One region of the Cytobacillus pseudoceanisediminis genome, then DNA from elsewhere that is predicted to be linked to it. Evidence: riboswitches for the same ligand, from Rfam matches in the RefSeq annotation. Region 1 holds a riboswitch; the other holds the start of a gene.
The links. A riboswitch is a leader RNA that binds a small molecule or an ion and turns the genes downstream of it on or off. The one in region 1 is predicted to bind S-adenosylmethionine.
Positions count from the first base shown of each region.

Region 1 (5,336 bases):
ACGATTTATATTCAATTAATATTTTAATAAATTAAGCAGTTTATTAATTACGTTTGCTATCGTATCATAGCCATCAAAAAGGTGTCAACGAAGAAATTTTAAACTTTCGGAAAAAAATGAATGGTAAATTTTCCTTTATGCTTTTGCAGAAAGTGATGTAATGCCTGCAGCTGCTTCGATCGCCTGTTCCAGATCTTCAATCAAATCTTCCGCATTCTCGATTCCGATAGAAATTCGAATTAGATCCTCCGGCACTCCCGCAGCTTTTAAACCTTCTTCATCAAGCTGCTGGTGAGTTGTACTTGCAGGGTGGATAATCAGGCTCTTTGCATCCCCGACATTTGCCACATGTGCCCAAAGCTTCAGGCTGTTTATTAGCTTGGCACCTGCTTCTCTTCCGCCAGCAATTCCAAACACAACCACAGCTCCTGCTCCTTTCGGCATGTATTTATCCGCCAATTTTTTATCCGGATGGCTTTCATTTCCAGGATACAGGACCCAATTAACAGCTGGATGCGCCTCTAGATACTCCACTACTTTTTTCGTGTTGGCAACATGCTCTTTCATCCGTACATGCAAAGTTTCAAGCCCCAATGTGAATTGAAATGCACTTTGCGCACTCATAGCAGGCCCTAAGTCTCTCAAAAGCTGTACGCGTGCTTTGATAATATAAGCCGCCTCGCCAATTGCTTCGCTATAGACAATATCATGGTAGCTGGGATCTGGCTCTGTAAAGCCCGGGAACTTATGGGAATTCCAGTCAAATTTTCCTCCGTCTACAATAATTCCTCCCATTGTTGTTCCATTGCCGAGCAGCCATTTAGTCGCAGAGTGTATAACAATGTCAGCCCCATGTTCGATCGGCCTGCATAGATAAGGTGTAGCAAAAGTGTTATCGACAATCAGCGGCACACCATTCTCGTGTGCAATTGCTGCTACCTTTTCAATATCCAGGATTTTTAAGCTTGGGTTCCCTATCGTTTCGGCAAAGATGGCCTTTGTTTTATCTGTAATCGCGTTACGGAAATTTTCCGGCTCTTTTGGATCAACCAGTTTCACTTTAATTCCATACTTGGGAAGTGTGACTGCAAACAAATTATAAGTACCGCCATATAAATTGGACGCAGCAATAATTTCATCCCCTGCTTCAGCTATGTTTAAAATGGCAAGCGTAATGGCAGATTGTCCGCTTGCAAGAGCCAGGGCACCAACTCCTCCTTCAAGCAAGGCCACTCTTTCCTCAAATACACTTACAGTCGGATTATGTATCCTGCTATAAATATATCCTGGCTCTTTAAGAGCAAAGAGATCTGCAGCGTGATCTGTATTCTTGAACTGGTAAGCATTGTTCTGGTAAATCGGTACCGCCCTTGCGCCAGTTACAGGGTCTGGCTTCAGTCCCCCATGCACTCCAATTGTTTCAAAACGGTATTTTTTTTGTTTATCAGTCATTGCTTTCTCTCCTCTATAAAAATTTTAGTATTTCTTATCGAAAAACTAAGAAAAATGCAAGGTGCCTGGAGCTAGACAGTTATCAAATTTCAAAGAAAAAAGTCTGATATTATGAAAAAACCCTCTTCATAAGAAGAGGGTTTTATCGTCTCTTCTTATCTTCCAGAGCATCCCGCTCTGCTGGATTTAGCACCGTGTACTTTACCGGTTGCCGGGCTTCGCTGGGCCAGTCCCTCCGCCTCTCTTGATAAGAATATTCAGTTAATTGATATTAAAACGATATTATCATACTATTTAAAAAATGGTCAAGTATTGTGATATGAAATTTTCCCTAAACAGAAAAAGGATTCGAGGAGCAATTTTTTTCTGAAGGTGGTTTCCATCTTTATTTTATTTTGGAAAATAGCATCCCTTAACTTTAACTCGCCTGAAATCAGTGACAGCACAGCTTCTTCAGAGCCCGAGACCTCCACATCAAAATTACTGGTGTGACTGGCCTTCCGGATTTCCCCATTCATAATTTCCAGAGGAATGCTTATATTTCCCGCCTTAATAAGCAAAGAGAAATTTGATTTTCTTAAAAAGTATCCAAGATGACCTTTAGACTTTAATTCCCGGATAAATACATCAGGTAAATCCTTCACAGCCTCACCTCTTTTAATGGGTTTATCATCTTTAATATTCAGTAATAAATGGCTTCAATCCTTTAATTTTCTTTCGACAAAATCAGAAGATCGCTGGAGCCAGACAGTTCTCGCATTTCAAATTTATTAATTCTGGAAGAACCAGAAAGACAATACCTGTTTATTAGGCATTGTCTTTCATTTCCCGAGAAATATGTCAGATTATACTGTTTTTACGGAAGGTGATGCAGTTTTTGTCTTTTTATAGTTTTTGAAAACAAAGAAAAAATAGAGAGAGCCAATCAAATATAAAGAAGCTGTAATGGAGAATACGAGTGCATATCCCCAATAATCTCCATATCTCATGACAATTCCTGTTGAAATAGGCCCCATTACAGCCCAGCCCAGATTGAAAACCATCTGATTAACGGAGTTTGCCAGCCCTTTCATCGAATCATTTACCCTAGACATCATCAGCGACATTTGTATTGGGTTTCCAGCATTCATTAATGCCTGCCGGAACAAAAAGCCGATGGCAGCCAGCCAAAGATTCTCTGTATAAGCAGTTAAAAGCAGAAAAGGAAGTGACATGAGCTGCAGGATTACAACTGCTCTGACTTCTCCCACCTTCCTTACCACAACCGGGCCGATAATCATAGCAAAAGCTGTGGCAGCCTGCCCTAATGAAATAATAATGCCAATGGCTGAATTGGAAGCTTCAAAACGGTCTGCGAAGTATAGATTTAGATAAGGGATAACCAGTCCTGCTCCAATTCCTATCAGCAGCTGCGCAAAAGCAAACATGGCGATAATTTTGACGCCTTCATTATTAGCGGATAGGTTTTTGAACGAAAAACCTTTTATGCCTCTTACATCGTTTTTATCTTTCGGAGCTTCTGCGAAACGAAGGATGGGAACAAGGCCTGCTATGAAGAAAACACTTGCAATCAGAAGTGTAATCCGGATGCTGGTGAGCTGGTCCACAAATAAAGAAAATACATCCGTAAAGATGCCTCCGCTTAAGTTTCCGATTACATTTGCACCCGTCATAATGGCAAAATGGATGCTGAATAAATGAACCCTTTGGTCAGCCTTAGAATTCTCAGCCAGCCATGGTATGCCGGATACTTGCAGAAATGCTGTAGTCAGCCCTGTAAAAAAGGCAAATAAAATCAGGAGTTCCTGCATTTCAACCATACTTCTGAAAAGCATAGCGACACCCGTTGCAACAGCCCCGAACAGCATCGCTCTTTTTCTTCCAATTCGGTCGCTTGCGATTCCTGCCGGCACAAGAATCAGTGCTGTGGCGAGTGCAGTCATAGATATGATTTGCCCATTCACACTTTCGGAGTAGCCAAGCTCCCTTATGTAAAAATTATAGATTACCATGAATATCCCAAAGCCTATTTGTGTAAGGATATTCGCCATAAAAGCCAATTTTATATTGCGGTTATAGCCTTTAAATTGGCCTGCCCACTCCTTGTAAAATGCCATCCGGATCCCTTCCTGCACTGTATGTTTATTTCGATTCCCTAAGTATCATACTCTTTCAAAAGGATTTTGTAAATATATTTAGAATATTGAAAAGGCGAATTTCTATATTTTTTTAAAATGCAAAAAACCAGGAAGCTTTGCTCCTGGCTTTCTCAATAGATGCTTCTGATTCTATCCAACAAATAGGGAACTGATCGGAATGCATATAATTTTTCCTGTAAATTTCCTTCTTTAAAGATGAGAAGACAAGGTACGCTTTCCACTCCCCATTGTTCAGCCAATTGCGGCATATAATTTAAGTCCGCTTTCCCAATCTTTTGATCAGGCAGCAATTGTTCTGTAACTGTCAGCATCTTTCCTGCCATCTGACAGGTTCCGCACATAGGCGTGTACAAATAGATAAGGGCAGTTTCTTGCCCGTTAACCGCTTCCTCAATCTCCAGCTGCGACCATTCCTGCATTTTATCATCCTTACTTTATCTGTCTAAATATTGTGTATAAACGTCAATATTAGCTCCCAGCAGCACTGTAGCCAAATGATGTTCCGGTGCTGTCGCTACTTCTCTGTACATTCTATCGATGTATAGATGCTCTGCCTCTGGAAATTCCCTTTTAAACTGTTTTCTCAGCTTTTCACCGGCTGAATCGGCATCCACCAATATATATACATCCTTATCAAACAGTGTGTCAATTAATTCATCCAGCTTGGTAATGCTTATTGTTCCATTTGTGCAGATAATCTCTACAGGTTCTCTTATTATGTTTTTAACCTTCGTTTTATCTGACTTTCCCTCGACAATAATAACTTTTTCCGGAATTCCCTCGTTCATCGTCATCACCTGAAAGGAGTTATTTTGAAACTGTTGCTTTAATGTTAGCTGTTTACTCATGAGATTGATCTTAGATTGTAAATATCCCGTTGATTTCCGCTGGGAGAAATGAGAGCCTCCTGCAGGATATTGAATAAGCTTCCTGAATTAGCATCTGTACAAAGAAAATGCGGAAGCTTTTTCGAGGATCAAGTGCCCTCCGCCCCAATCAACTCAGTTGACAAACTTAGTTTATCGTAAGCAAAGTTTACAAAACAGCCAAATTTAAAAAACCAGTCTTACATTGGTACTTATCTTAATATATTCAATATTCTCGGTTATGGTGTGAATCTCCTGCCCATATTGGAGGTTAGGACTGCGCTGATTTTACATATTATTCTACAGCTTGATAAAGGAAATATTTTTGAAGAAAAATAATCATTGTAGTACTCTTAAACAGCCTATTTCATTGTATGCCCGGTAATATTGCTTTATCCTATTAAATAAACAGCGGAATCCATTCCGCTGTTTACAGTAGTCAGCACCAGCCGCCTTCGTCACAGTCTGTGTAGCGCTCTTGCGCTTTATCTGGAACGGAGACATTCTGATATATTTTTTGGTGGTCGGTCTCAAAATGATGGGCCAGGTTAAAGGAAGAGCCTTCAGGAAGGCTGATTTGGCCAATTTTTTCGTTCTCAAGATAAAGATCAATCCCATTACTTTTAAGCTTGCCGACAACCCGATCTGTAATATCGATTTTCTGCTGATTCAATGTCATGGGTAACCAATCCTTTCATGCTTTTGGGTATCTATAGTTTGCCCTTTCTCTGCAAAAGAAAAAATAGCAATTAAAGCCAGTTAGAAAAGCGCAAGCGCCTTGTCCACCCCGACAATCACAAGACGAGCCTTACAGAAAGGCGTCCTTTGCCTTTTTGGGAGGATTGCCTGAAATGTGGAG
Region 1 covers NZ_CP097349.1:4,813,223-4,818,558, reverse strand. The annotation lists gene M5V91_RS25715 (O-acetylhomoserine aminocarboxypropyltransferase/cysteine synthase family protein) at 136-1,452, opposite strand; SAM riboswitch class I at 1,605-1,706, opposite strand; gene M5V91_RS25710 (SCP2 sterol-binding domain-containing protein) at 1,758-1,970, opposite strand; gene M5V91_RS25705 (MFS transporter) at 2,298-3,569, opposite strand; gene M5V91_RS25700 (thioredoxin family protein) at 3,722-4,030, opposite strand; gene M5V91_RS25695 (toprim domain-containing protein) at 4,046-4,399, opposite strand; gene M5V91_RS25690 (YusG family protein) at 4,917-5,156, opposite strand.

Region 2 (5,336 bases), 1.4 Mb from region 1:
ATAGAACAAGGGTGATGCTATGAGCTTAAAGCCGATAGTTCAATTGGAAAATGTAACGAAAATCATTGGAAAGAAAACAATTATTGATAATATATCATTTGACATTTATCCAGGAGAAGTATTTGGGTTCCTGGGTCCTAATGGTGCCGGTAAAACCACCACGATCCGGATGCTCGTTGGGCTCATTAAGCCAACGTCCGGGAAGATTCACATCTGCGGATTTGATGTGAGAAAGCAATTTGTTCAAGCGATGCAGCGGCTTGGTTCTATCGTCGAAAATCCAGAGTTATATAAGTATTTGAGCGGCCGCGAAAACCTGCAAATCTTTGCACGGATGCTGCCTGATGTGGATGAAGAACGGATCCAAGAGGTCATTGATTTGGTTGATCTGACTGTAAGAATTGATGATCAGGTTCGGACCTATTCATTGGGAATGCGTCAGCGCCTTGGTATTGCACAAGCATTGTTAGGCCGTCCGGATGTGCTTATACTGGATGAACCTACAAATGGACTGGACCCGATGGGAATCAAAGATCTGCGGACATTTATCAGGAAGCTGGTCGATGATACGGGCCTTTCGGTGCTCGTATCCAGTCATATTTTAAGTGAAATCGAGTTGCTGGCGGACCGTGTGGCTATTATGAGCCATGGGAAGATCGTGAAGGTCGGCAGCGTCAGCGATTTAGTTGGTGCACTGTCATCTGGTGTGGATTGGAGAGTCAGTGATTCTTTTCGTGCATTTGCTATTCTTAAAGAATCCCCATATGTCCAGGCTGCAGAACTATATGATGACCATACTATACACACTCTTATGGATGACAGCAAAACCTCGCTCCTGAATGAAGCTTTAATGAAGGCGGGTATTGATGTATGGACGATCGAAAGGAAAGTGCAGACATTGGAGGATCTATTTATTAGTTTGACAGGAGGCGATCATATTGTCTAATCCAAATATGATTGGCCTGATTCATAATGAAGTGATGAAGATTGCTTCCAAAAAACGCATGGCGGTTGTCACCGTCATTTTAGTCATTCTAGTCTCTATGTTTACATACGCACAATACCGGGAGATACAGGAGAAAATCGAAAAACAGGGCACTCTGGACTGGAGAGTGGAGCTTCAGCAGGAGATTGTCGATCGGCAAAATCGGCTGGCATCGAGCGGAATCCAGGACGAGTTCAGACAGTTCCTTGAATTTGATCTGAAGCAAAAGCAGTATTATCTGGACAACGATATTAATCCAAACTATCCTGGAGCCCCTACGTTTATCCGCATCTTTTTCTCACAGGGAATCACGCTTGTCCTGCCTTTATTCATTATTATTATAATGGCTGATATTGTGAGCGGGGAATATAATGATGGCACCATCAAAACATTGCTGTCCCGGCCGGTTAAACGATGGAGAATCCTAATGGCTAAATGGCTGACGGTTTTGCTTTATACCTCCATGCTGATGGCGGCAACCGTGATTGTCTGTTATGGGGTTTCAGGAATCGTACTCGGTTATGATGGCTGGACTGCACCTATTTTGACCGGATTTCAAGCTTCTGCATCTGGTGAGTTTTCAACGGAATACATCCATACCCTGCCGATGTGGGAATACCTGCTGATGTCAGTTGGGCTTGCCTGGGTGGTAACAGCGGTTGTTGGAACCATAAGCCTCATGATATCGGTTCTGGTGAAAAATACAGCGACTGGAATTGGGGCGATGATGGCCGTGTTAATCGCAGGCACCCTGTTATCTTCTATCGGTTCGAGCTGGACGAGCTCCAAGTATTTAGTGAACTTGAACTTTGATCTGATTAACTACTTAGAAGGTCAAGCTCCGCCGATTGAAGGGATGTCACTGCCATTTTCATTAACCATGCTTGGGATTTGGGCTGCCGCCTGTCTTGCTGTTGCGTTTTGGAATTTTACTCAGAAGGATATGTATTAAGAGTGTCATTATATAAGGATAATCCTTATTAGTATTTAGAGTTCAGAAATAATTGATTGACAATTGGGTGAATTTAAATTATTATCGCTTTAATTAATTAAAAAATTGAATATTTTCTTCTTATCCAGAGAGGTGGAGGGACTGGCCCTTTGAAGCCTCGGCAGCAGGTTCTGATGAATACTGTGCCAATTCCAGCAAGCGCATCGCTTGAAAGATGAGAAGAGGGTTGATAAAACTCTCTTCTTAGGAGGAGAGTTTTTTAATTGCTTATAAATCCAACTTAAGTTATGCGAAAAGTAGATATTTAAAAATGCAAGAGGAGAGAAGAAAAATGAAATATGGTTTCTGGTTGCCGATTTTTGGAGGCTGGCTGCGAAATGTAGAAGACGAAAATATGCCGCCAACCTTTGAATATGCTAAAAACGTCATTCAGTCGGCTGAAAAATGGGGATACTCGACTACGTTAATAGCTGAATTATATTTAAATGATATTAAAGGACCGGACCATGATTCTCTTGAAGCCTGGTCCACGGCAGCCGCACTTGCAGCCGTGACGGAAAAAATTGAAATTATGACCGCGATCCGCCCTGGTTTTCATAATCCTGCTGTAGCAGCAAAAATGGCAGCCAATATTGATCAAATCAGCAACGGCCGTTTTACTCTAAATGTGGTTTCTGCCTGGTGGGCCGAAGAAGCGCGTCAATATGGCGGTATTTTTACAGAACATGATGAGCGTTATGCCCGCACTGAGGAGTTCATTGATGTTCTAAAAGGGTTATGGACGGAAGAAACCTTCCATTATTCCGGTCAATTTTACGACTTAAGGGACACGAAGCTTGCTCCAAAGCCAGTTCAAAGACCTAACCCGATTCTTTATGCAGGCGGTGAAAGCGAAAAAGGCAAGCAGACCATTGCAGAAAAATGTGATGCTTATGTTATGCACGGCGGAACGGCTGAGGAGATTGATCTGAAAATAGGAGAAATGAAGGCACGGCGTGAACAAACGGGCAATGCGCCATTCAGTTCTTTCGGAATGGCTGCTTATGTTATTTGCCGTGATACAGAAGAAGAAGCTCTTGCTGAGCTTGAAAAAATCACGGCTGTGAAGGATTCCAGCGGTTACGCCGGTTTTAAGGATTTCACTACAAAGTCACAATTAGAGCAGCAGATTCAGCTGCAGGATTACTCTGTCTCTAACAGAGGTCTGCGGCCAAACTTAGTAGGAACACCAGAGCAAATTGCTGATCGGATTTTACAATATGAAGAAGCTGGCCTAGACTTATTATTATTGCAATTTTCACCTCAGCTGGAGGAAATGGAACGCTTTGCAAAGACGGTTATGCCATTAGTGGAACAAAAACGCAGTTTAATAAAGAGCTAGAAAGGGGCCATAATAATGAGCAAGGTATATGTAATTCATGAAAATAGTGAGTGGACAGTCCATTTGACAAAAAGGCTGGAGGAACTGGGTGTTCCTTATGAAGAATGGCATTTGGACGAAGGAACGGTAGATTTATCGGCAGAACCTCCAGAAGGAATCTTCTATAGCCGGATGAGTGCTTCTTCTCATACCCGTGATCATCGCTTTGCAGCTGAATTTTCGGGACAAGTATTGGCCTGGCTTGAAGCACATGGCCGTACAGTGTTGAATGGAACGAGCGCTCTGAAGCTTGAAGTTAGTAAGGTTTTGCAGTACTTGGAATTAAACAAATCTGGTGTCAGGACTCCCAAAACGATTGCAGCGGTTGGAAAACAACATATTATTAAGGCGGCCGAAGCATTTGCCGGACAGCCGTTTATCACGAAGCATAACCGTGCCGGCAAAGGCCTGGGTGTTCAATTATTCCATAGTATTGAAGCTCTAAAAGCTTATGTGGAGGGACCTTCCTTCGAAGAGCCTGTTGATGGCATTACCCTTGTTCAGGAATATATTCAATCTCCCGAAAGCTATATCACCCGCTGTGAATTTGTCGGAGGCAACTTTGTTTATGCCGTCAGGGTTGATACATCGGAAGGATTTGAACTATGCCCTGCGGACGCATGCCAGATTGGCGACTTATTCTGTCCTGTTGGAGAAGAAGCAGAAGAGAAGCCAAAGTTCCAAATCATTGAAGGTTTTGAGGACGAAATTTTAGAAAAATATAAAGACGTTCTGGCCAGGAATCATATTCAAGTCGCTGGCATTGAATTTATCAGAAATGCTGAAGGTGACATTTTTACTTATGATATTAATACAAACACAAACTATAACTCTGATGCAGAAGTGAAAGCTGGAAAATATGGAATGCTTGAGTTAGCTTCATTATTAAAGAAGACATTGGAAGAAAAATACGCTGCAACTGCAACGGCTTAATTTGTGAGGACCTGCTATAGCAGGTCCTATTGTCTTTTACTGCAGCATGTTTTATAAAGAAGCAATCCCAATCAATCTTGCGATGAGAGGGATTGTTTCTTTAGTGCTTAAGAGAGCTGCCTAAACCAGGCAGCTTTTTTTACAAACTGGGCAGGTTAGAAATTGGAAAAATAGGTGGATTTTATTGATTTAGCTTTAAAAATATAGATATGGTTGTTAAGAGATAAAGGAATTATCCATACATAGGATTGGACTATAAATGAAAACGCTGCAGGAGATGACAGTGTAATCTTGAATATTAGACAGAAATGAAGATTGCGGAGGAATAGTATGATCTCTGATTTAGAATTGATGGAGCTTCATGTGAATGTGTTATTTAGACATGATAGTGAAAATCGACTGATAGCTGTGAATGAACCCCCTTACGGTGCAGCGCCACGAATTTTCATTGGTGCCACTAGAATGGGTAGTATAGTAAGGTATTCAAACTCACTGGATAAGAGTACTATAGAGAAGTTAGACCAAGTTATAGGAGCTAACCCTGGTGCTCATCCAGGGAAAATAATAAAGGCATTAAGCATTGACCATCTTTTAAGCAATGTATGGACTGGGCCCGCGTATGTATTTCCTGATGTAAGGGACAGGACTTATTCAAGAGCAATTAAAATAACTCATGAAAACAAAGAAATTTTAAAGTCTCAGTTTCCATATACCTATGAAGACTTTGAATACAAGCAACCCTGTTTTGTAATAATTGAAGACAATATACCAGTTTCAATTTGCTGTAGTTCAAGGAAGACTTCAAAAGCCGACGAAGCAAGTTTGTTTACAAATGAAGACTACCGTGGAAGAGCATACGGTGCAGATGTTGCAAAGGCCTGGGCTGCAGAAGTTCAGATACAAGGACGCATTGCTCTATATAGCACTTCTAAGGACAACTTAGCTTCTCAATCTGTGGCAAGGAAGCTGCAATTAGCTCAGTATGGAACAGACATTCATATAAGCTGATTACACATGACTGCTTTTGCATCTAATAGGGCATTAAT
Region 2 covers NZ_CP097349.1:3,379,275-3,384,610, reverse strand. The annotation lists gene M5V91_RS18155 (ABC transporter ATP-binding protein) at 20-946, shown strand; gene M5V91_RS18150 (ABC transporter permease) at 954-1,937, shown strand; SAM riboswitch class I at 2,055-2,158, shown strand; gene M5V91_RS18145 (LLM class flavin-dependent oxidoreductase) at 2,269-3,318, shown strand; gene M5V91_RS18140 (ATP-grasp domain-containing protein) at 3,334-4,290, shown strand; gene M5V91_RS18135 (GNAT family N-acetyltransferase) at 4,621-5,298, shown strand.
Region 2: linked by a shared signal. The riboswitch ahead of M5V91_RS18145 (LLM class flavin-dependent oxidoreductase) and the one ahead of M5V91_RS25715 (O-acetylhomoserine aminocarboxypropyltransferase/cysteine synthase family protein) in region 1 are both predicted to bind S-adenosylmethionine.